DNA from 3 places in the Blastomonas sp. CCH9-A1 genome. Region 1 is predicted to be linked to each of the others. Evidence: predicted binding sites of a transcription regulator. Region 1 holds the regulator's gene; each other region holds the start of a gene.
What was found. The regulator LexA, encoded in region 1, represses DNA repair genes until DNA is damaged. The targets are predictions, from matches to a motif close to GTTCCNCNCTTGTTCT.
Positions count from the first base shown of each region.

Region 2: the regulator LexA is predicted to act here: its motif matches at 1,922-1,937, upstream of AX725_RS16720 (ribonucleoside-diphosphate reductase subunit alpha).
Region 3: the regulator LexA is predicted to act here: its motif matches at 5,778-5,793, upstream of radA (DNA repair protein RadA).

Region 1 covers NZ_LSHM01000043.1:92,488-99,868, reverse strand. Annotated here, with positions in the region: gene AX725_RS13615 (thiol-disulfide oxidoreductase DCC family protein) at 1-214, shown strand, start outside; gene AX725_RS13610 (FAD-binding domain-containing protein) at 211-1,407, shown strand; gene lexA (transcriptional repressor LexA) at 1,476-2,198, opposite strand; gene AX725_RS13600 (molybdopterin molybdotransferase MoeA) at 2,286-3,488, opposite strand; gene moaC (cyclic pyranopterin monophosphate synthase MoaC) at 3,488-3,958, opposite strand; gene trpC (indole-3-glycerol phosphate synthase TrpC) at 3,958-4,752, opposite strand; gene trpD (anthranilate phosphoribosyltransferase) at 4,749-5,750, opposite strand; gene AX725_RS13580 (anthranilate synthase component II) at 5,747-6,367, opposite strand; gene AX725_RS13575 (anthranilate synthase component I family protein) at 6,364-7,381, opposite strand, start outside.
Region 2 covers NZ_LSHM01000062.1:31,145-38,525, forward strand. Annotated here, with positions in the region: gene AX725_RS16720 (ribonucleoside-diphosphate reductase subunit alpha) at 1-1,888, opposite strand, end outside; gene AX725_RS16725 (fumarate hydratase) at 2,609-4,132, shown strand; gene AX725_RS16730 (MlaA family lipoprotein) at 4,387-5,358, opposite strand; gene recN (DNA repair protein RecN) at 5,571-7,232, shown strand; gene AX725_RS16740 (Imm63 family immunity protein) at 7,258-7,381, shown strand, end outside.
Region 3 covers NZ_LSHM01000002.1:60,578-67,958, forward strand. Annotated here, with positions in the region: gene aac(3) (aminoglycoside 3-N-acetyltransferase) at 1-153, shown strand, start outside; gene AX725_RS00455 (hypothetical protein) at 150-980, opposite strand; gene pth (aminoacyl-tRNA hydrolase) at 977-1,546, opposite strand; gene AX725_RS00465 (50S ribosomal protein L25/general stress protein Ctc) at 1,660-2,271, opposite strand; gene AX725_RS00470 (TraB/GumN family protein) at 2,391-3,311, opposite strand; gene AX725_RS00475 (patatin-like protein) at 3,350-5,686, opposite strand; gene radA (DNA repair protein RadA) at 5,809-7,188, shown strand; gene AX725_RS00485 (CvpA family protein) at 7,200-7,381, shown strand, end outside.

The sequences.
Region 1 (7,381 bases):
GGCGCTGCTCGAACGCTTCCATGCGCGCGAAAATGGCGTGATGCTCTCTGGCGCAGCGGCCTTTGCGGCGATGTGGCGTGCCATTCCCCTGCTGCGACCGCTCGGTCTCATCGCGCGCTGGAAACCGGTGCTGGCGATGCTCGAGCGTGCCTATCTGCGCTTTCTCACGATCAGACCACGCCTGCAGGGCCTGCTGCGCGAGCGGCGGGTATGAGCGGGATGTTCGAACCGACGCGCGCGGCGGGCCTTGCGCGGATGAATGCCTTCGTGCCGCACGCGGGCCGCGCCTATGCCGAGGGGCGCAACAGCGATCTCGGGCCCGGTCGGCCCAGCGCGGTGTCGCAGCTTTCACCCTGGCTGCGCTATCGCCTGCTGAACGAGCAGGAAGTGTGCGCGGCGGTGCTGGAACGGCATTCGCTCGCGGCGGCGGAGAAATATGTGCAGGAGGTGCTGTGGCGCACCTATTGGAAGGGCTGGCTCGAGATGCGGCCCGGCATCTGGGAGCGCTTCCTCGTCGAGCGCGACGAGCAGCACGAGCGGCTGCGCAATGTCCGCGCGCTGGAACAGGCGGAAGCGGGCCGCACCGGCATCGAGGGCTTCGATGACTGGGCGCGCGAGCTGGTCGAGACGGGGTATCTGCACAACCACGCACGCATGTGGTTCGCCTCGATCTGGATCTTCACGCTGCGCCTGCCCTGGACCCTGGGCGCGGATTTCTTCCTGCGCCATCTGATCGATGCCGATGCGGCGAGCAATACCCTGTCCTGGCGCTGGGTCGCGGGCTTGCAGACGGCGGGCAAGACCTATCTCGCCACGGCCGACAATATCGCGCGCTATACCGGGGGGCGGTTTGCGCCGAAGGGCCTGGCGGAAATCGCCGAGCCGCTGACCGAAGCACCGGTACCTGCCGCAGCGCCCTTGCCTGCGGCAGGATCGGCCAGGGGTGCGCCGGCGCTGCTGCTGATCACCAGCGAGGACATGCACCCGGATGATGCGGTGCTCCGCGAGGTTGATATCTGCGGCACCTGCATCGCTGCCGATCCGGCGTTGCTCTGGGGTGAAAAGGCGCGCGGCTTCGTTGCGGATGCTGCGCACGACATGGCTGCGTCGCTTGGCGAAACCGGCAGGGCACCGGTGAAGCGGATAGATGCCCTGAATGCCGAGGCGATCGTGCAGGCGTCGCGTGAGGCGGGCGTCAACCGGGTGGTGACGCCTTATGCCCCGGTCGGCCCGGTCGCGACGCGGCTGACGGAAATCGCCAAGGCGCTGGCGGGCGAAGGGATCGAACTCGTCCAGGTGCGCCGGGCATGGGACGACACCTTCTGGCCGCACGCGCGCAAGGGCTTCTTCCCGTTCAAGCAGCATATGGGGCGGCTGCTCGAGGATATGGGGCTCACCCGCACCTGAGCCGCTTCGAGGGGAGCGGCCCGCCCATTCCGACGCGGACCCGACGCTCGCCGGGCCCGTATTCAGGATCAGTGATAGCGGCGCAGCAGGCCGGCGAGCTTGCCCTGCACCTGCACCTCGTGCGGCGCATAATATTGCGGTGCATACGAAGCATTGGCAGGATCGAGCCGGATGCGGCCGTTCTCGCGGCGCAGATATTTGAGCGTCGCCTCCTCGCCGCGCACCAGCGCGACCACGATCTCGCCGTCGCGCGCGGTTTCGGTGCGCTTGATCAACGCAAAGTCGCCATCGAGAATGCCCGCCTCGACCATCGAGTCCCCAGACACTTCGAGCGCATAATGCTCGCCCGCGCCGAGCAGGGCGGCGGGAACAGGCAGGATCTCGGTGCCCTCGAACGCCTCGATCGGCGCACCGGCGGCGATGCGGCCGTGCAGCGGAATTTCGAGCACATTGCTGTTCGCAGGCTCCGGCAACACCGCCTTGCGCACCGCGTCCATGCTGACGACATTGCTCCGCGCGGCATCGGCGCGCGCGGCGGCAGCAGCGGCGAGCTCCTTCTCGCGCGGCTTCACGCTCGCCTCTGGCAGCTTCAGGATTTCGAGTGCGCGCGCCCGGTTGGGAAGACGGCGAATGAAGCCGCGTTCCTCGAGCGCGCTGACCAGCCGGTGCACGCCCGACTTGGACTTGAGATCGAGCGCTTCCTTCATTTCCTCGAACGAAGGCGAGACGCCATCGGCCTCCAGCCGTTCCTGGATGAAGCGGATCAGGTCATGTTGCTTGCGGGTCAGCATCGCCGATGTTCCTTTTCTGCGCCGAACCTGCGTTCGAACGAATACGGAACAATTACGAAACAAAGACGGTCAGGTCAAGAGCTTGTGTCAAGTCCCGTGGCAAAGCGCGATATAATCGATCGGATCGCCGATTTTGGCCTCCGGCGCATCGATTGGCCGGACCACCAGCGCATCCGCCTGAAGCAGCGCCGATAGCGCTCCGCTGTCCTGATTGCTCAGCCGGATGAGCGCGCCATCGTGGAAGCGCGCACGCACGAAATCCTGGCGCGGGCCGTTCGCCGGGAAGGGTTCGCCTGCGATCGCCTGGGAGGTGGCAGGGACAAGCTGTTGATAACCCAAAAGCTTGCGCACCAGCGGCAGCAGCAGCAACGTCGCAGTGACATAGGCCGAGACCGGATTGCCCGGCAGGCCGAGCACGATCGCATCGCCCAGACGTCCGACCATCACCGGTTTGCCTGGTCGCATCGCGATCCGCCAGAAATCGACCGTTCCGCCGCTGTCGAGCAATGCGGGCTGGATGAGGTCGTGATCGCCGACCGATGCGCCGCCGGTGGTGACGATGATATCGGCCTGGCTGTGCTCGAGCAGCGCCGCGGCGATGGTGGCGCGGTCATCGGGCAGCAGCGGCGGGACGATCAGATCGCAGGGTAGGGAAGACAGCAGCGCAGCGAGCATCACGCCATTGCTCGCGGGGATATGCGCGGGTGAGGGGAGCGGGTTTCCGGGTGGGACAAGCTCGTCGCCGGTGCTGAGGATCGCGATGCGCGGGCGGCGGTGGACGGCGAGCGCGCCGTGCCCTGCCATCGCGGCAAGCGCGATCAGCCGCGCGTCGATGATCGCACCCGCATCAGCGAGTTGCGTCCCGTTTGCGAAATCATGGCCTGCGCGGCGGATATGCGCGCCGGGAGCTGCGGGGCCATCGCCGGTGAGCGTCAGCCGGTCACCCTCGCGCGCGACGTCTTCCTGCACCACGACGCAATCTGCGCCATCGGGGATCATCGCGCCCGTCGAAATGCGCGCGGCCTGTCCCGGCGCAAGTACGCCCGCGAAGGGCCGTCCCGCCGCGCTCTCGCCGATGACGCGCCATGGGCCGGGCAGGTCGGCGCTGCGCACCGCATAGCCGTCCATCGCCGACAGATCGGCGGCGGGCTGGTTGCGCTGCGACACCAGCGGCTCGGCCAGGGTGAGGCCGGTGACCTGATCGAGCGGAAGGCTGATCGCGGGGCGGGGCGCAGCAAGCGCGAGCAGGCGGTCGCGCGCCTCGTCGAGCGGGATAAGCCCGCCCGCCATCAGTCGGCGGTCCAGTCGCCCGACTTGCCGCCGCTCTTGGCGAGCAGCCGCACCGGGCCGATGACCATGGCCTTATCGAGCGCCTTGGCCATGTCATAGATCGTGAGCAGGGCTATGTTCGCGGCGGTCAGCGCTTCCATCTCGACGCCGGTCTTGCCGTTGGTGCGCACGCGGGTTTCGACGCGCACGCCGGTCTCGAGATACTCGAAATCGACCGAGACGCTGGCGATCGGCAGCGGGTGACAGAGCGGGATCAGGTTGCTGGTCTGCTTGGCGGCCATGATGCCCGCGATGCGCGCCGTGCCCAGCACGTCGCCCTTCTTGACATCGCCCGCGCGGATGGCGGCGATCACCGCCGGGGCCATGGTGATCACGCCTTCGGCCACCGCCTCGCGCACGGTATCGGCCTTGGCGGAGACATCGACCATCTGCGCCGCGCCGGTCGCGTCGAGATGGGTCAGCTTGTCCATCAGGCGGCGGCTCCGGTGAGCAGCGCGCGCGTCGCCTGCGTGACATCGGGCTGGCGCATCAGCGATTCCCCGACCAGGAAGCAGCGTACGCCACGCTCTGACAGACGCACGCAATCCGCATGGCTGTTGATGCCGCTTTCGGACACCGCGATGCGGCCTTCGGGGATCATGCCGACCAGCCGCTCGGTGGTGGCGATATCGGTGACGAAGCTGCGCAGGTCGCGGTTGTTCACCCCGATCAGCGGCGAGCGGAGCTTGAGCGCGCGCTCCATCTCGGCCTCGTCATGCACCTCGACCAGCACGTCCATGCCATGGTCCAGCGCCGCGCTCTCGATCTCGGCCATGGTCGCATCGTCGAGCGCGGCGACGATGATCAGCACCGCATCGGCCCCCAGCGCGCGGCTTTCGGCCACCTGCCAGACATCGACCATGAAATCCTTGCGCAAACAGGGCAGGTCGCACGCGGCGCGCGCGGCAACCAGATAATCGTCATGCCCCTGGAAATAGGGCTCATCGGTCAGCACCGAAAGGCAGGCCGCGCCGCCGGCCTGATATTCGGCTGCATGCGCGGCGGGATCGAAATCGGCGCGGATAAGCCCCTTGGAGGGGCTGGCGCGCTTGATCTCGGCGATCAGGCCGAAGCCGTCGCGCGATGTCTCGCGGAGCGCGCGTGCGAAACCGCGCGGGGCGGAGGCAGCCGCAGCGCGGCTCGCCAGTTCGGCCTGCGAAATCAGCCCCTTGCGCCGTCCGACCTCCTGCCGCTTGACCTCGCAAATCTCTTCCAGCTTGTTCATGCGGCGGCTTTCGTGAAATCGATCCAGCAGTTGAGCAGCGCGTTGGCGAGCCCCTTGTCGATGGCCTCGGCGGCTTCCTCCGCCCCTTCGGCAAGGCTTTCGACCTCGCCCGCGATCAGCAGCGCAGCAGCGGCGTTGAACAGCACCGCATCGCGATACGGCCCGGTCTCGCCCTGGAGCAGACGGCGCAGCGCGGCGGCATTATGCGCCGCATCGCCACCCCGGATCGCCTCGATCGGATGCGTCGGCAGCCCTGCGTCCTTGGCCTGCCAGCGCTTCATGATGACGCCATCGGGGCCGATATCGGCGACCTCGTTGCCACCGGCCAGCGACAGCTCATCGAGCCCTTCGTCGCCCGAGACGATCAGCGAATGTTCGGTGCCCAGCATCTCGAGCGCCTCGGCATAGACATGCACATAGCCGGGCCGCGCGATGCCGATCAGCTGGCGGCGGACGCCTGCGGGATTGGCGAGCGGACCCATCAGGTTGAAAATGGTGCGGCGGCCGATCTTCTGCCGGATCGGCTGGATGCGGCGCATTGCGGGATGATGGTTGACCGCGAACAGGAAGCAGATGCCGATCTCGGCGAGCGACTGCTCGGCGCTGGCACCGGCGGCGGTCATGTCCATGCCCAAGGCTTCGAGCGTGTCCGCCGCGCCCGCCTTGGACGAGGCGGCGCGGTTGCCATGCTTGGCGACCGGCACGTCGCAGGCCGCCACGACCAGCGACACGGCGGTCGAGACGTTGAGCGTATGGTGCCCGTCGCCGCCGGTGCCGCAGACATCGATGGCATTGGCGGGCGCGGCGATCGGGATCACCCGGTCGCGCAGCGCCTGCGCGGCGGCGGCGATCTCGATCGCCGTCTCGCCGCGTTCGGACAGTGCGATCAGGAATTCGGCAATCGTCTCGTCGCTCACCGTGCCGTCAAGGATCGCGGCAAAGGCCTGGGCGGCGTCGTCGCGGCTCAGCGGATGGGCGGTATCGGGCAGCCGGGTCATGCGAGCAGGCCTTCGCGCATCGGCTTCACCTCAAGGCCCGCCAGCGTCATGAAATTGGCCAGCATCTTGTGGCCATGTTCGGTGGCGATGCTCTCCGGGTGGAATTGCACGCCATGGATCGGCAGCGTCGCGTGGCGGAAGCCCATCACATGCGCGGTCTCACCTGCCGGTGCCTCGACGCGCGCGTTGACGATCATTTCGGGCGGAAGGCTTTCCTCCGGCACGACCAGCGAATGGTAGCGCGTCGCGAGGAACGGCGAGGGCAGGCCCTGGAACAGCCCGGTGTCGTCATGGACCACGGGGGAGGTCTTGCCGTGCATCAGACCGCCGCGAACGACCTCGCCGCCGAAATGCTGGCCGATCGACTGATGCCCCAGGCACACGCCGAGCAGCGGCTTTCCGGCATCGGCACAGGCCGCGACCAGATCGAGCGAAATCCCCGCCTCGTTGGGCGTGCACGGGCCGGGCGAGATCAGGAACGCTTCCGCATTGGTTGCCAGCGCCTCGCGCGCGGTGAGCGCATCGTTGCGCTCGACCCGCACGTCCGCGCCCAGCTCCATCAGATAATGGACGAGATTGTAGGTGAAGCTGTCGTAATTATCGATGACGAGGATCATTGGCCAAATCCTGCTTCGCTGGCGAGGCGGACGGCTTCGCGCGCGGCGGCGAACAGCGCGCCAGCCTTGGCTTCGCATTCGCGCTGTTCATATTCGGGCACGCTGTCGGCGACGATTCCTGCGCCCGCCTGGACGTGCATGGTGCCGTCGCGGACGATCGCGGTGCGCAGCACGATGCAGCTGTCGACCGAGCCATCGGGTGCGAAATAGCCGACCCCGCCGGCATAGGCCCCGCGCGTCTCGGGCTCGAGCGAGGCGATGATCTCGCACGCGCGCACCTTGGGCGCCCCGCTGACGGTGCCCGCGGGAAAGCCCGCGAACAGCGCGTCGATCGCGTCACGATCATGCACCAGTTCGCCGACGACATTGCTGACGATGTGCATGACATGGCTGTACTGTTCGACCGTGAAGCTGTCGGTGACGCGCACCGTGCCTGCCGCTGCGACGCGGCCGACATCGTTGCGGCCAAGATCGAGCAGCATCTGGTGCTCGGCCAGTTCCTTGGGATCGGCGAGCAGGCTTGCGCGATTCTCCAGATCTTCCGCCGGCGTCTTGCCACGTGGCCGCGTTCCCGCGATCGGGCGGATGGTCACCTCGCCATCGCGCACGCGCACCAGAATTTCGGGGCTCGATCCGATCAGCGCGAGGCCGGGCAGGTCGAGGAAATAGAGAAAGGGCGAGGGGTTCACCCGGCGCAGCGCGCGATAGAGCTCGATCGGTGGCAGCGCGAAGGGCGCGGTGAAGCGCTGCGCGAGCACGACCTGGAAGATATCGCCCGCCTCGATATAGTCCTTGGCCTTGAGCACCATCTCGCCATAGCGGCCCGGCGCGAGCACGGGCTGCGGCGTCAGGCTGTCCGGGTCGAGCGAGGCATCGCGCACGGCAGCGGGCAGGGGCGCATACAGCGCCCGTTCGGCCGCATCGAGCCGTTCTTCGGCCGCAGCGATCGCCTGCTCGGGATCGCCGCTGCCCGCCCAGATCGGCGCGATCAGGAACAGCTCGTCCTTCAGCCGG
Region 2 (7,381 bases), on a different contig from region 1:
ATTTGGAGCGCAGATAATAGAGCGACTTGATGCCCAGTTCCCACGCGCGGAAGTGCAGCATCAAGAGGTCCCATTTGTCCACGTCCGCCGGGATGAACAGGTTCAGCGACTGCGCCTGGTCAATGTACGGCGTGCGGTCGGCGGCCAGTTCGAGCAGCCAGCGCTGGTCGATCTCGAAGCTGGTCTTGAACGCGTCCTTTTCCTCCGCGCTCAGGAAGTCGAGATGCTGGACCGAGCCGCCCTTTTCGAGGATCGAGTTCCACACATTGGTCGAATCCTTCGACTTTTCGCGCAGCAGCTTTTCCAGATACGGGTTCTTGACCACGAAGCTGCCCGAGAGCGTCTTGTGGGTATAGATGTTCGCGGGGATCGGCTCGATGCACGCGCTGGTGCCGCCGCAGATGATCGAGATCGACGCGGTCGGCGCGATCGCCATCTTGCAGCTGAAGCGCTCCATCACGCCCTGGTCGGCGGCATCGGGGCAGGGGCCACGTTCCTTGGCGAGCAGCATCGAGGCCTCGGATGCCTTGGCCGCGATGTGCTTGAAGATCTTCATGTTCCACGACTTGGCGAGCGCCGATTCGAAGCCGAGGCCGCGTGCCTGGAGGAACGAGTGGAAGCCCATCACGCCCATGCCGACCGAACGCTCGCGCATCGCGCTGTAGCGGGCGCGCGCCATTTCGGGCGGGGCGCGGTCGATATAGTCCTGCAGCACATTGTCGAGGAAGCGCATCACGTCCTCGATGAAGCGCTTGTCGTCGTGCCACTGGTCCCAGGTCTCGATGTTGAGCGAGGACAGGCAGCACACGGCGGTGCGGTCGTTGCCCAGGTGATCGCGGCCCGTGGGCAGGGTGATCTCGCTGCACAGGTTCGAGGTCGAGACCTTGAGGCCGAGTTCGCGGTGATGCGCGGGCATCATGCGGTTCACGGTATCGTTGAACACGATATAGGGCTCGCCGGTGGCGAGGCGCGTTTCCACCAGCTTCTGGAACAGCGCGCGCGCATTCACCGTGCCGCGAACGCTGCCGTCCTTGGGGCTCTTCAGGTTGAAGTCCGCGCCGTCGCGCACCGCTTCCATGAACTCGTCGGTCAGCAGCACGCCATGGTGCAGGTTCAGCGCCTTGCGGTTGAAATCGCCCGAAGGCTTGCGGATTTCGAGGAACTCCTCGATCTCCGGATGCGAGACATCGAGATAACAGGCGGCCGAGCCACGGCGCAGCGAACCTTGCGAAATCGCGAGGGTCAGCGAATCCATCACGCGCACGAACGGAATGATGCCGCTGGTCTTGCCATTGAGGCCGACCGGCTCGCCGATGCCGCGCACATTGCCCCAATAGGTGCCGATGCCGCCGCCGCGCGAGGCGAGCCAGACATTCTCGTTCCAGGTGTTGACGATGCCCTCAAGGCTGTCATCGACGCTGTTGAGATAGCAGCTGATCGGCAGGCCCCGGCCCGTGCCGCCGTTCGACAGCACCGGTGTTGCGGGCATGAACCACAGCTTGGAGATATAATCATAGAGCCGCTGGGCGTGCTCCTGATCGTCGGCATAGGCATCCGCCACGCGCGCGAACAGGTCCTGATAAGATTCGCCGGGCAGCAGATAGCGGTCTTCCAGCGTCTCCTTGCCGAAATCGGTGAGCAGCACATCGCGGCTCTTGTCGGTCACGACATGGAACCGGCGCGCGGCGACGGCCTTGCTGTCCAGAGCCTCTGCGGGCTTGGCGGCGGCAGCAGCCTGGGTGGCGGCCATGGCGATCAGCGCCATTTCCGCAGAATTGGCCTCGCCCGACGCGATTTTTGCGCCCGAATCCGTCTTTGCGGCTGCGTCCAGTACATCTGCTTCACCCATATCGTCTGCGCTACCCTTGCCCGTATCTCTGAAATCCATGACGCCCCCGTAAGACCGTTGATGGGAAACTTTGTTCCGCAATTGTTCGACTCGGGGCGCAAGCGTCCCGTATAGCATCTTGTGGCCCGCGACGGGGGAAAACTTATCCCCAGTGATGCGTCGAAAAGGGGTAAAACGCCCTTGACGTGGAAGCCGATGTCTGCCCCCGCGCTTCGATTGAACCACTGGTATTGGTATGCCCCGTCCGCATGCCCCACTACCTATAGTGCCGTTTCCTGATTCCGGCGCAAGAGGGTAAATGGTTAATTAGGCCAACCGTTCGTCGCGCGTGGGATTCCACTCGTCGCTGATGCAACCGGACCGAGGCGGCGCGACGCGCGGAAAAAAGCCGGTCCGAAAAATCGCAAGAGGGCAAATGCGGCTTGCCCACAATTTCCTCTCCACAGGCTTGTGCACGGCAAATTTGGGGCTGTGCAAAAGACTGCGGAGCACATCTGGTGGCAAGGGGTGGATGCGTGGCGAGGCCTCCCGAGTTCCTCGCACGCGCTCCTGGCAAGGCCAGTGCTACGGCAGGGAGATCACCGTGTTTCACGCATCCGGGTGCAGATAATAAGCCGATCAGGGCATTCTGGCAAATGCGCTGAGAACATGACAGATTCCCTTGTGCCCCGGCTTGCGATAGCGTCGCGCCCACAATAGAGACGGTCGCAATTCATCCGCCAGCGCCTTGCAAGAGCGCGTCCAGCTTGGGGGAATGCCATGACCGTGACCATCAAAGCCGCCGACCTGATCGAGAGCGTCGCCGACGCGCTGCAGTTCATCAGCTATTACCACCCGATGGATTATATCCGCGCGCTCGGTAAGGCGTATGAGGCGGAGCAGTCGCCCGCGGCCAAGGACGCGATCGCGCAGATCCTCACCAACAGCCGCATGTGCGCCGAAGGGCATCGCCCGATCTGCCAGGATACCGGAATCGTCAACGTGTTCGTCAAATGGGGCATGGACTGCCGCCTCGACGATACGTCGCGCTCGCTGCAGGAGATTGTCGACGAGGGCGTGCGCCGCGCCTATCTGCACCCGGACAACAAGCTGCGCGCCTCGGTGCTCGCCGATCCTGCCTTCACCCGCCGCAACACCAAGGACAATACGCCCTGCGTGCTGCATGTCGAGATGGTGCCGGGCCATCACGTGCATGTCGACGTTGCGGCCAAGGGCGGCGGCAGCGAGAACAAGTCCAAGTTCAAGATGATGAACCCCAGCGACAATATCGTCGACTGGGTGCTCGAGATGATTCCGCAAATGGGTGCGGGCTGGTGTCCGCCGGGCATGCTCGGCATCGGCATCGGCGGAACGGCGGAACATGCGGTGCTGCTCGCCAAAAAGGCGCTCATGGAGCCGATCGACATGGGGCCGCTGAAGGAGCGCGGGGCGCAGAACGATCTGGAAGCGATGCGGATCGAGATTTTCGACAAGGTCAACGCGCTCGGCATCGGCGCGCAGGGGCTGGGGGGCTTGTCGACCATTCTCGACGTCAAGATCATGGACGCGCCCTGCCATGCCGCGGGCAAGCCGGTCGCGATGATCCCCAATTGCGCTGCGACGCGCCATGCGCATTTTTCGCTCGATGGTTCGGGCCCGGCCTATCTGGAAGCGCCCAAGCTCGACCAATGGCCCGATGTCAACTGGACGCCCGACAAGGCGGCGATCCGCGTCGATCTGGATTCGCTGACGCCGGAGGTCGTGCAGAGCTGGAAGCAGGGCGACCGGCTGCTACTCAATGGCAAGATGCTCACCGGGCGCGACGCGGCGCACAAGCGCATCCAGGACATGCTGGCCAAGGGTGAGCCGCTGCCGGTCGAATTCCGCGGCCGCGTGATCTATTATGTCGGCCCGGTCGATCCGGTGGGCGAAGAGATTGTCGGCCCCGCCGGCCCCACCACCGCGACCCGCATGGACAAGTTCACCCGCATGATGCTGGAACAGGGCCTGCTCGCGATGGTCGGCAAGGCCGAGCGTGGCCCGGCGGCGGTCGATGCGATCCGCGACCACAAGAGCGCCTATCTGATGGCAGTGGGCGGCGCGGCCTATCTCGTCGCGCGCGCGATCAAGGGCAGCACGGTGGTGGGCTTCCACGATCTGGGGATGGAAGCGATCTACGAGTTCGAGGTCAGCGATTTCCCGGTCACCGTCGCGGTGGACAGCGAAGGCAACAACGTCCACCAGCTCGCGCCGCTAGTGTGGCGCGAGAAGATCGCCAGGGAAGGGCTGTTGCAGGGGGCGTGAGCCCGGCGGATGTGCAGGCGTTGAACCGCCCAAATGTCCGCTCAGCCTGAGCCTGTCGAAGGCCCCGCGCCGAAGCCTGCGTCTTAACTCTCGTCATTCCCGCGAACGCGGGAATCCCGCTTTTGCGCTGAGCATTGGAAAAAGCGGGACCCCCGCGTGCGCGGGGGTGACGAATGAATTTTTCGGACGGTCTGTGTGGGGCCTTCGACAGGCTCAGGCTGAGCGGAGGTGTTTAGGCGACAAACACCTTGGCCTTAACCCACCGGCGCGCAGTTCAACCCCGGCGCCGCAGGCACCACCGGCACCACCATCGTCCGACCCGTGCCCGGATTGACGAACGGAAGATCGGCATCGGGATATTGCACCTTGCCCTTGAGCGCATCGATTTCGGCCTGGCGGCGCTTCAGGTAGAAATCGCGCGCGGCCATATAGGGGTCGCCGCTCTGGTTGCGCAGCGCATTCAGCTGCTCGTCGATCTGGATGCGCCCCTGCAGCGCGCTCAGCGTCGCGGCGGGCAGGGTGAAATAGGGGTCGTTGAACGGCGCACCGACCACGCTCGGGAGCAGCAGCCCGTCGATCGTGCCGCCCACCAGATCGCGCACCGTGGTTGGCCCGATCAGCGGCAGGAACAGATACGCGCCCGGCTCCACACCGTAATAGCCGAGCGTGTTGGCAAAGCCGTTGCGGCGATAGGGCAGCTTGAACGGATCGCGCTTGGCGATGTCGAACAGCCCGCCGATGCCGATGGTGCTGTTGATCGCGAACCGGCCCACGGTCTCCGCCGCCTTGCCCGGCTTCAACTGCAGCAGGAAGTTCAATGCCACGATCGGTTCAGTGAGGTTGCGCAGGAAATTGCGCAGGCCGTGCCGCACCGGCTTGGGCACCGCATCCTTATAGGCCATCGCCACCGGGCCGACGAGCGCTTCGTCGACGTCCTGCACCACCTCGAACGACTGGGCGTTCAGTTGCAGCATCGGATCGCCGGGCTGCGAATCGGGGCGCGCGGTGACGACGATGGCGCCATCCTGCACCGGGGCGGCAGCGGCGGCTGGTGTTTCGGCAGGAGCAGCAGCGAGCTGGTCGATGGCCGGGCAGGGCGGCAGCGCGGCCGCCGGTGTGACCGGTTTGACCGGTGCCTCGATCGGCGCTGCGATGGGTGCCGGTTCCGCACCTCCCGCCTGAAGCGATGCAAGTGCCAGCGCAAAGGGCAGCGCGGCCAGACTCATCGCGCGATGCTCGATGCGGAAATTTGTAGCAAAAGGGTCATCCCGGCGTCGTCATCCTTGCGCAGTATTGCCCCAGTTGCTCGGGCTATGGCCAGTGTCGGGACAAGTCAATGTCCCGCGTGCCGATATACGGCTGCCCGCGCCCTGCCGTTGCGCCCGCCCGACCAAAAAGCCTGTTTCCAGATGTTCCTGCTATGGTCTAAAGCACGGACATGCTGCTGTCGCTCGCCATTCGTGACCTGGTGCTGATCGAGGCGCTCGATCTGGACTTCCATGCGGGCCTTGGCGTGCTGACCGGGGAGACCGGGGCGGGCAAGTCGATCCTGCTCGATGCGCTCGGCCTTGCCATGGGCGCGCGCGCCGATAGCGGCCTGGTGCGCCAGGGGGCGGAGCGCGCGCTGGTGATCGCGGGTTTCGACGTGGGCGATCATGCTGGCGTGGCCGCGCTGCTTGCCGACAACGACATCGCGCAGGAACCCGGCGAGCCGCTGCTGATCCGGCGGCAGGTGCGCGCCGATGGCGGCAGCCGCGCGTTCGTGAACGACCAGCCGGTGTCCGCCGCGCTGCTGCGCGATCTGGGCGCGATGCTGGTCGAGATTCACGGCCAGCATGACGATCGCGGCCTCATCAACCCCAGGGGGCATCGCGACCTGCTCGACAGTTTCGGGCGCTGCGATGTCGCGGGCGTCGCGGCGGCGTGGCGCGAATGGCAGGCGGCGGAGCGGGCGTTCGTTGCGGCGAGCGAGGCGATCGAGACCGCGATGCGCGACCGCGAACTGCTCGAGCATAATCTGGAAGAGCTCGCCGCGTTCGGCCCGCAGCCGGGCGAGGAGGAGGAATTGGCAGGCGAGCGCGCCGCGATGCAGAAGGGCGAACGGCTCTCGGGCGATCTCGCCGAGCTGTTCGAGACCTTCGAAGGATCGAAGGGCGCGCTGGCGCAGCTGCGCGGCGCGGCGCGCAAGCTCGGCCGGATTGCCGAGGAGCACCCGCTGCTCGACGAGGCGATGGAGGCGCTCGACCGCGCGATGATCGAGGCCGACGATGCCGAAGCCAAGCTGCGCGCGGCATCCGAGGCGCTGACCTATGACGCGGTCCGGCTCGACGAGCTCGAACGACGGCTGTTCGATCTGCGCGCGCTCGCCCGCAAGCACAATGTCGCGGGCGACCTGCTGCCCGATCTGCTCAAGAAGATGCAGGCGGATTGGGCCGCGCTCGAATCGGGCGGGGCGAATGTCGCCGAATTGGACCGGGCTCGGCACAAGGCACGCGCGGCCTATGTCGCCGCGGCCGAGGCTTTGTCCGCTGCACGCGCAAAGGCAGGCGCGGCGCTCGATGCGGCGGTGATGGCGGAATTGAAACCCCTGAAGCTCGACGCCGCGCGCTTCCGCACCCTGGTCCAGCCGCTCGACGAGGCGCGCTGGGGGGCGAGCGGCATGGACCATGTCGAATTCCTCATCTCGACCAATCCAGGCAGCGATTTCGCGCCGCTGATGAAGATTGCGTCCGGAGGCGAGCTCTCGCGCTTCATCCTGGCATTGAAGGTCGCGCTGGCCGAACAGGGCGGGGCGGCGACGATGATCTTCGACGAGATCGATCGCGGCGTCGGCGGCGCGGTCGCCTCGGCGATCGGCGAGCGGCTGGCGCGGCTGGCCAGGGGTACGCAGCTGCTGGTCGTCACCCATTCGCCCCAGGTCGCCGCGCGCGGCAGCCAGCACCTGCTGATCGCCAAGACCAGCGACGGCACCGTCGCGCGCACCGGCGTGCGCACATTGGACGATGCTGGCCGCAAGGAGGAAATCGCGCGGATGCTGTCGGGCGCGGAAATCACCCCCGAAGCGCGCGCGCAGGCCGATCGGTTGCTGGAGGGGGTGTGATGCGCGGTGACGGGCAGTGTCGGCAATGGGCTTGATCGCCGACCCGCAAGAGATCACCCCCGGCTTCTGGCTGCTCGTCAGTCTGCTGTTGATCGCGCCGCTGGCGCTGATGCTGCTGGTGCCGCGCCGCTGGCTGTGGCGCGCAGGGC
Region 3 (7,381 bases), on a different contig from region 1:
GGGCTGGACGACGACTATTTCGACGAAGTGGTACGCGATTTCGTCACGGCGGGCGGCGGACGGCAGGGCAAGGTCGGCGCGGCCGATGCGCTGCTGGTCGGTGCGCCCGCGATGACGCGCTTTGCGGTCGAGTGGCTCGAGCGCCGCTTCTAGCCGCGCCGCGCCGCGAGCAGACCGATGCCGAGCCACAGGCCGAGCGGGAAGCTCATGCCTGCGCCGACCAGCGGAACTGGGAACCAGCCGAAGATCGGCGCGGCGCAGGCGACTGCGATATAGAGCGCGAGCGCGCGCGCGGCGACATCGTCCAGCCGCAGCGCGAAAAGAATCGCGGGGATGGCCGCCAGGCTCGCTACGGCGGCCCAGGCGAGTGCAGGCGCGGACGCATGCGCAAGCTGGATGATCTGCTCGACCTCCGGCACGGGTTGAAGCGGATCGGCGCGCAGCAGCGACAGCGCGGCGATTCCGAACAGGCAAAGTGCCGTCACCAGCGCCGAGATTCGCTTGTCGGTGACGAGGATCGCAAAGCCGGCGAGCGCGAGCGCGAAGGCCTGCGACGCATCGGGCTGGAGCGCCAGAATCGCGGCGAGCAGCGTCGCGATGATCGGCACCAGCCGATGCTGTGCGCCCAGGCGCGCCATTGCGACGATCGCGGCGGGCAGGGTGAGCGAGGCAATGTTGACGAACAGGGGCCCAGCGGCGAGCCAGCGATGCACGCCCTGCTGATCCGGGCCGACCAGCGTCGCCGCCACCAGCGCCAGCGCGCCAAGGGCAATGCCGATCCAGACCCTGGACGAGGGCGCGGTCCGCGCGATCGCGAAGGCCGCGCCGCCGCCGAGCACCCAGACGATGACATTGGGGATCCAGCGCATCTGCGGCGTTCCGCTCAGCACCATCGCGGCAATGCCGCAGCCGGTCGCGATCAGCGACAACAGCGCGAAATATGCGAGCAGCCGGGTATCGCTGCGGGCAGCAAGGCTCATCCCTGCTGCCTCATCGCGACATCGTTCATGAAGCGCACGTCGTCGTCCTTAGCGAGCCAGCTGGCCTCCGCGCCGATCGCGCCGAGCATGTCGGTGAGGTCATCGAGTTCGGTCTTGGCGAAATTGCCGAGCACATGGCCCGTCACCCGGTCCTTGTTGCCGGGATGGCCGATGCCGATCCGCACGCGGCGGAATTCGGGGCCGATATGCTGGTCGGCCGAGCGCAGGCCGTTATGCCCGGCGGTGCCGCCGCCGCGCTTCACCTTGACCTTGAACGGGGCAAGGTCGAGCTCGTCGTGAAATATGGTGACGTCCTGCGGTTCGAGCTTGAAGAAGCGCATCGCCTCGCCGATCGCCTGACCGGACTTGTTCATGAAGGTCGCTGGCTTGAGCAGCAGCAGCTTCTGGTGGCCCAGACGGCCTTCCTGCGCCCAGCCCTGAAAGCGGCGCTTGGGCGGCTCGAAACCGTGCATGTCGGCGATGATGTCGATCGCCATGAACCCGACATTGTGCCGGTGCAGGGCAAATTCGGGGCCGGGATTGCCCAGGCCAACCCAGATCTGCATGGAACCACTCCCTTTGGTTCAGGGAGGGGCGGGGAGAGGGGCATTGTGCCAGCCTCTCGACATTCCCCTCTCCCAACCCTCTCCCCCGAGGGGGAGAGGGCGAGAAAGATGGATTACTCGCCAGCCGGCGTTTCGTTGTCGCCTTCGCTCGACTTCAGCGCCGAGGGAGCAACGATGGTGGCGATGGTGAAATCGCGGTCGGTGATCGCCGAGGTCGCGCCCTTGGGCAGCTTGACCGCAGAGATGTGGATCGAATCGCCGACATCGGTGCCGGTGACGTCGATCTCGATCTCGTCGGGGATGTTGGTCGCGTCGCAGACCAGTTCCAGCTCGTGACGCACGACGTTGAGCACGCCACCGCGCTTCAGGCCGGGCGAGGCTTCTTCGTTGACGAACACGACGGGCACGGCGACTTCAACGGTCGCGCCCTTGGCGATACGCAGGAAATCGACATGGATCGCGCGGTCGCTGACCGGGTGGAACGCCACGTCCTTGGGCAGGGTGACGATCGTCTTGCCATCGACTTCGATCTCGACGATCGAGTTCATGAAATGGCCGGTGCCGAGCAGCTTGTTCAGCGCGCGCTCTTCGACATGGATCGTTTCCGGATCCTTCTTGTCGCCGTAAATGACGGCGGGTACACGGCCTTCGCGGCGGAGTGCACGGGAGGCTCCCTTGCCTGCCCGATCACGCAGCTGGGCCGACAGGGTAAGCGTATCGCTCATAAACTGTCTCCAGATTACAGATGGTCAAAATATCCCCGGCCACGCCTCCAGGGATGACCATGGCGTCGGGGAAGCGGTGCGCATAGTCGCGACTCTCGCAAAAAGCAAGCGTTTCGGGCCTATTGGAGGCGGGTGATCGTATAGCCCTTCGCCTCGAGCAGCGCCTGGACGCTGTCATCGCCCGCCAGATGCGCTGCTCCGACTGCGACAAAGGGCCTGGCGCCGAGGCTCAGCAGGTCCTCGATCTGCGCGGCCCAGTCGCGGTTGCGGCGCACCAGGATGCGTTCGCGAATCTGCGGACGTTCGAGAAGGCCGCGATTGGCGGCTTCGGCAAGCTTTTCGGGCTCGCCCTTGAGCCACGAGGTCACCATGTCGCGATAGGCCCTGGGGGCATTGTCGGCATCGGCGATCACGCTTTCGAGCATCGCGCGCTGATCGGCCTCGGCCAGCTGATCGAAATAGGTGAACTGGCGCGCAGGCGTCTCGAGCCCGATCACTGGCTTGTCGCGCCGCCGGTAGCGCGCGGCGAGCACGCGCTCGACACCTTCTTCCCGCACCATCGCCAGATTGGCGGTGGCGGCGCCCGCGAGCGAGATCGCCGCGGCCCAGCTTTCGAGCGTCTCGAACCGCGCGGGCGCGAGGCGGCTGGCAGCGCGCAGCGCCTCGCCCTTGTCGCGCAGCTCGGGCGGCAGGCGATCTGCGAGAGGCGGCTGGCCCGGGCTGTTGCCAAGCTCCTGGAAGGTTTTCGTGATATCGGCAGAATTCTCGAGGCCCACGACTTCGAGCACCAGCCGGTCGGACCGATCCATCGCCTGCTTCATCTTCGGGCTGATCCATCTGATGTCAGTGGGCAGCGCGTGGATGCCGCCGAACAGCCAGGCTTCGCCGCCATTCGGCCCCTGGACATGCCAGAGTGCAGGCGTGCCCTTTTTCGGGCCGTCCCAGGCGGCCATCCCCATGTCGAGAAACGGAAAGCCGCTGCACGCCTGGATCATCAGGAGCAGCGGCAGCATCAGCCAGCGGGCGATCGTGGAATTCATGGGCACCAAGCTAGGGATGCAAGCGCGCAAAGCAAAGCCTAACCGCCGAACGCCGCCTCGATTTCGCGGCGGATGCCGGGGACCAGATCGGGATCGGTGGTCAGCACCGCCGCTTCCTCATCGCAGATCGCCAGGAACGCGCGGCGCTTGAAATCGGCGAGCAGATGCGGCGGAAACAGGCTGCCGTCGGGCATGGACGAGGCGATGATGTCGATCAGCCGCTCGGCCCCGTGCAGGCGTCCCCAGAGATAGTCGTTCTCGCGATACGCGCGGCTGAAGAATGCGCCGAAGCTGTTGAACTCGATGCCCTTGAGCATCGCCGCCGCGCCGCCCTGACGCAGCGACTGGCAATCGTCGGGCGAGATGCGATCGACCTTGATCGGGTCATATTCGTTCTGCCCTTCGCCCTGGAGCAGCGGCAAAGTGGCGATGTCGTAGAACGGAAAACCGAGATAGGCGAGCAGCAGCGAACGGCGGCTCTCGCGCGGCAGCAGCGCAAGCGCGCCTGCGAGCTGCTCGTCGACGATCCCATCCGCGCTGCGCAGGTCGCGGCGGGCAGCGAGTTCGGCAATCGCCATGGCCGGGTCGTCGATCGCACCTGCGGCAATATCGGCAAAGCCCTGGCCGAGATGGTCTGTCGTCTCACGGTCGAGATAGTGCGAAAGGCAGGCGTAGAGCGTTTCGTGCATCGCGACCACCGCTTCGGGCGGTGTGCGGCCCGATTGCGCGATATCCTCGCCCAGCCGCCGCGCCAGGAAGCGCAAGCGGCGGATGCGGAAGCCCAGGTCCTGGGTGCGGAAGAACAGGATCGCCTCGTCGCTGGCCCCGCCGCCCTTGCCCGAGAGCCGGTCCATGCCGCTGCGGTGCAGCTCCGCGCGAATGGCCTCGCGCAATCGCTCGGCGTAGAGCGCGCGCGGGCCACGATGCGCGCGGCGGAGCGTGTCGACCATGTCCTCGACGATCGTCGCGAGCTTGAGCTGCGCATAGGAGGCATAGGCAAAGCCCGCCATATGCGCGGCGCGGTCCTGCGCCTTGTTGCGCCATTTGGTCAGCCGCTGCGGCGTCGGGCTGTCGAGGAACAGGGTGTAGCCGAACAGCTTGCTCACCGTTTCCTCGACCTCGGCGCGCAGCGCATCGGTGATGGCGCGCATCTGGCGCACGCGCGACGAGCGGCGCTCGATGCCTTCCAGATTGTCGCGGATCGGCTGTTCGCGCGGAATGTCCGAGATCGCGCCGAAAATGGTCGAGAAGAAGCCGGGCAGCCGTTGGCCCATGGCATCGCGTTCGCGCGACTGGTCCATGCCGCCGACGATATCGGGCTTGGGGTCGATATAGACGAAGCGCCGGTCGATCTCGCGATGCGCGGGCCGGTCGCGCAGCGCGTCGATCGCCTGGGCAAAGGGGGCGTTGGCGAGCACCGATCCATCGATCAGCACCGCGCTTTCGGCCTCGCCTTCGGCATATTGCTGGGGGAACACGCGCGCCAGAAACGCCTCGCGCCCGGGCCAGTGCCTTTCTCGTCGCGCCAGCATCCGGTCCATCTCCGCGACGTTGAACGGCGGGAAGGCACCCGGAAAGCTCGCGGTGGCGCGCGCGGCGAACACGAGCTCGGCTGGATCGGCGAGCGAATCGTCGCGGCCGCGCAGATAGCGAAAGCCTATGGAAAGCCGGTGCTCGGTCTCGACCACCTCGGCCGGGCTGTTGAGGCGCAGCCGCTCGAGATGCCCGCGAAAGTCGGTAACGGTGACGAACAGGTCGAGCGGCTGGCCGAGCGGAAGCAGGCGCGGGCCTGCGGGCGTCGCCGCCATCGCCTCCATCGCCTCATACAAAAGCGCGGAAAATCCGGTGCCGCTGAACGGCGGGGCGAACCAGCGCGCGCGAACGAGGCGCGAGAGCTTGGTGCGCACCTCGGCGCGCGCTTCGGGCGCGACGCTGCGGTCGAGCGCGCCGCCGGGCCGCCTAAGCAGCAGCCAGACGAGCGGCTGCGCCCAGAATTTGGTGAAACGCGAAAACGGCCGCGCATCGGGATCGAGCAACCGGTCGATATCCGCGCATTCGAGCCACATGCGGGTCAGCGGTTCGAGCGACTGGCCGCTGGTCAGCGCCTGGGCCAGGAACACGCCGTTGATGCCGCCCGCGCTCGCCCCGGCGATAATGTCTGGCAGCAGCCGCAGCTTGACCTGGCTTTGCGCGGCAAAGGCCTCGAACAGTTCGCGATACACGCTCTGGCTGCCGCTCGCCGGGGGATCGCCCGCGTGGAAATTGCGGCTGGCACGGGTTGCGCGCCAGATTTCCTTGGTGATGCCGTGCATATAGACCGCGAGGCTGATGCCGCCATAGCAGACCAGGGCGATGCGGAGTTCCTTCTGGCGCATGGCGGCGGCGCGGACCTTTTCGTTCAGCCTCTTCTTGTCACTTCGTCTGCACGCTATCGATGTTACGCTGCAAGCGCAAAGCGCCAATTGCGTTCCAGTTTTGTTCGGGCTATGCGCGTGCCATGGCAAAGCCGCGCAAAACCTATGTCTGCCAGGCCTGTGGCAGCGTCTCCAACCGCTGGCAGGGCCAGTGCCCCGATTGCGGCGAGTGGAACACGCTGAGCGAGCAGGCCGCGCCGACGGCCTTTTCGGCGCGGCACGACCTGCAGACCGGCGGGCAGCGCATCCAGCTCGCCCGGCTCGACGCTGCGGTCGAGCTGCCGCCGCGCATCTCGACCGGCATTGCCGAGTTCGATCGCGCGCTGGGCGGCGGGCTGGTGGCGGGATCGGCAACGCTGATGGGCGGCGATCCGGGCATCGGCAAGTCGACCTTGCTGCTCCAGGCCTCGGCCAATATGGCGCGGGCAGGCCATGCGATCGTCTATATCAGCGGCGAGGAAGCGGCGGATCAGGTGCGGCTGCGCGCGCTGCGGCTGGGCCTTGCCGATGCGCCGATCGATCTCGCCTCGGCGACATCGGTGCGCGACATTCTGACCACGCTGCGCGGCCTGGAATCGCCGGTGATGCTGGTGATCGATTCGATCCAGACGATGCACAGCGACCTGATCGAAGGCGCGCCGGGCACGGTCAGCCAGGTGCGCGCCTCGGCGCAGGAACTGATCCGCTATGCCAAGGACAGCGGCTGCGCGGTGATCCTGGTCGGCCATGTCACCAAGGATGGCACGATTGCAGGCCCCCGCGTGCTCGAGCATATGGTCGACACCGTAATGAGCTTCGAGGGCGAGCGCAGCCACCAGTATCGCATCCTGCGCTCGATCAAGAACCGCTTCGGCGCGACCGACGAGATCGGTGTGTTCGCGATGGAGGAGGCGGGTCTGTCCGAGGTGGGCAACCCGTCGAGCCTGTTCCTCAGCGACCGCGATGCGCAGATGCCGGGCACGTCGGTCTTCCCGGCGCTGGAGGGCACGCGGCCGGTGCTGGTCGAGATCCAGGCGCTGACCGTACGCCTGTCGAGTGGGGCGACGCCGCGCCGTGCGGTGGTCGGCTGGGATTCGGGACGGCTGGCGATGGTGCTGGCGGTGCTCGAGGCGCGCTGCGGGCTGAGCTTCTCGACCGCGGAAGTCTATCTCAATGTAGCGGGCGGCTATCGGCTGTCCGATCCGGCGGCGGATATGGCGGTGGCGGCGGCGCTGGTCTCGGCACTGTCCGAACGGCCATTGGGCTCGGGCACGATCGTGTTCGGCGAACTCGCGCTGTCGGGCGAGCTGCGCCCCGTCGCGCATTCCGGGCTGCGGCTGCGCGAAGCGGCGAAGCTCGGCTTCGAAAAGGCGCTGGTGCCCGCCAGCGTGACGGCGAAGGCGTCGGGCGATACCGGCGGAATGCGGCTCAGTTCCTATGCGCGGCTGGCAAATCTCGTTGACCAACTGCTGGGCCGCAACTAGCGGTTCGCCTCATGACCGCATTCGATGTCCTTGTCCTCACGCTGCTTGCGGGCGGCGCGATTCTGGGTTTCCTCAACGGCTTCGTCTATGCGGCGATCTCGCTCATCGCCTGGGTGGCGGGCATCTTCGCGCTGCGGCTGTTCCATGCGCCGGTCACCGCGCTGCTCAAGGAGCCGGTGGGCAATGATGCGGG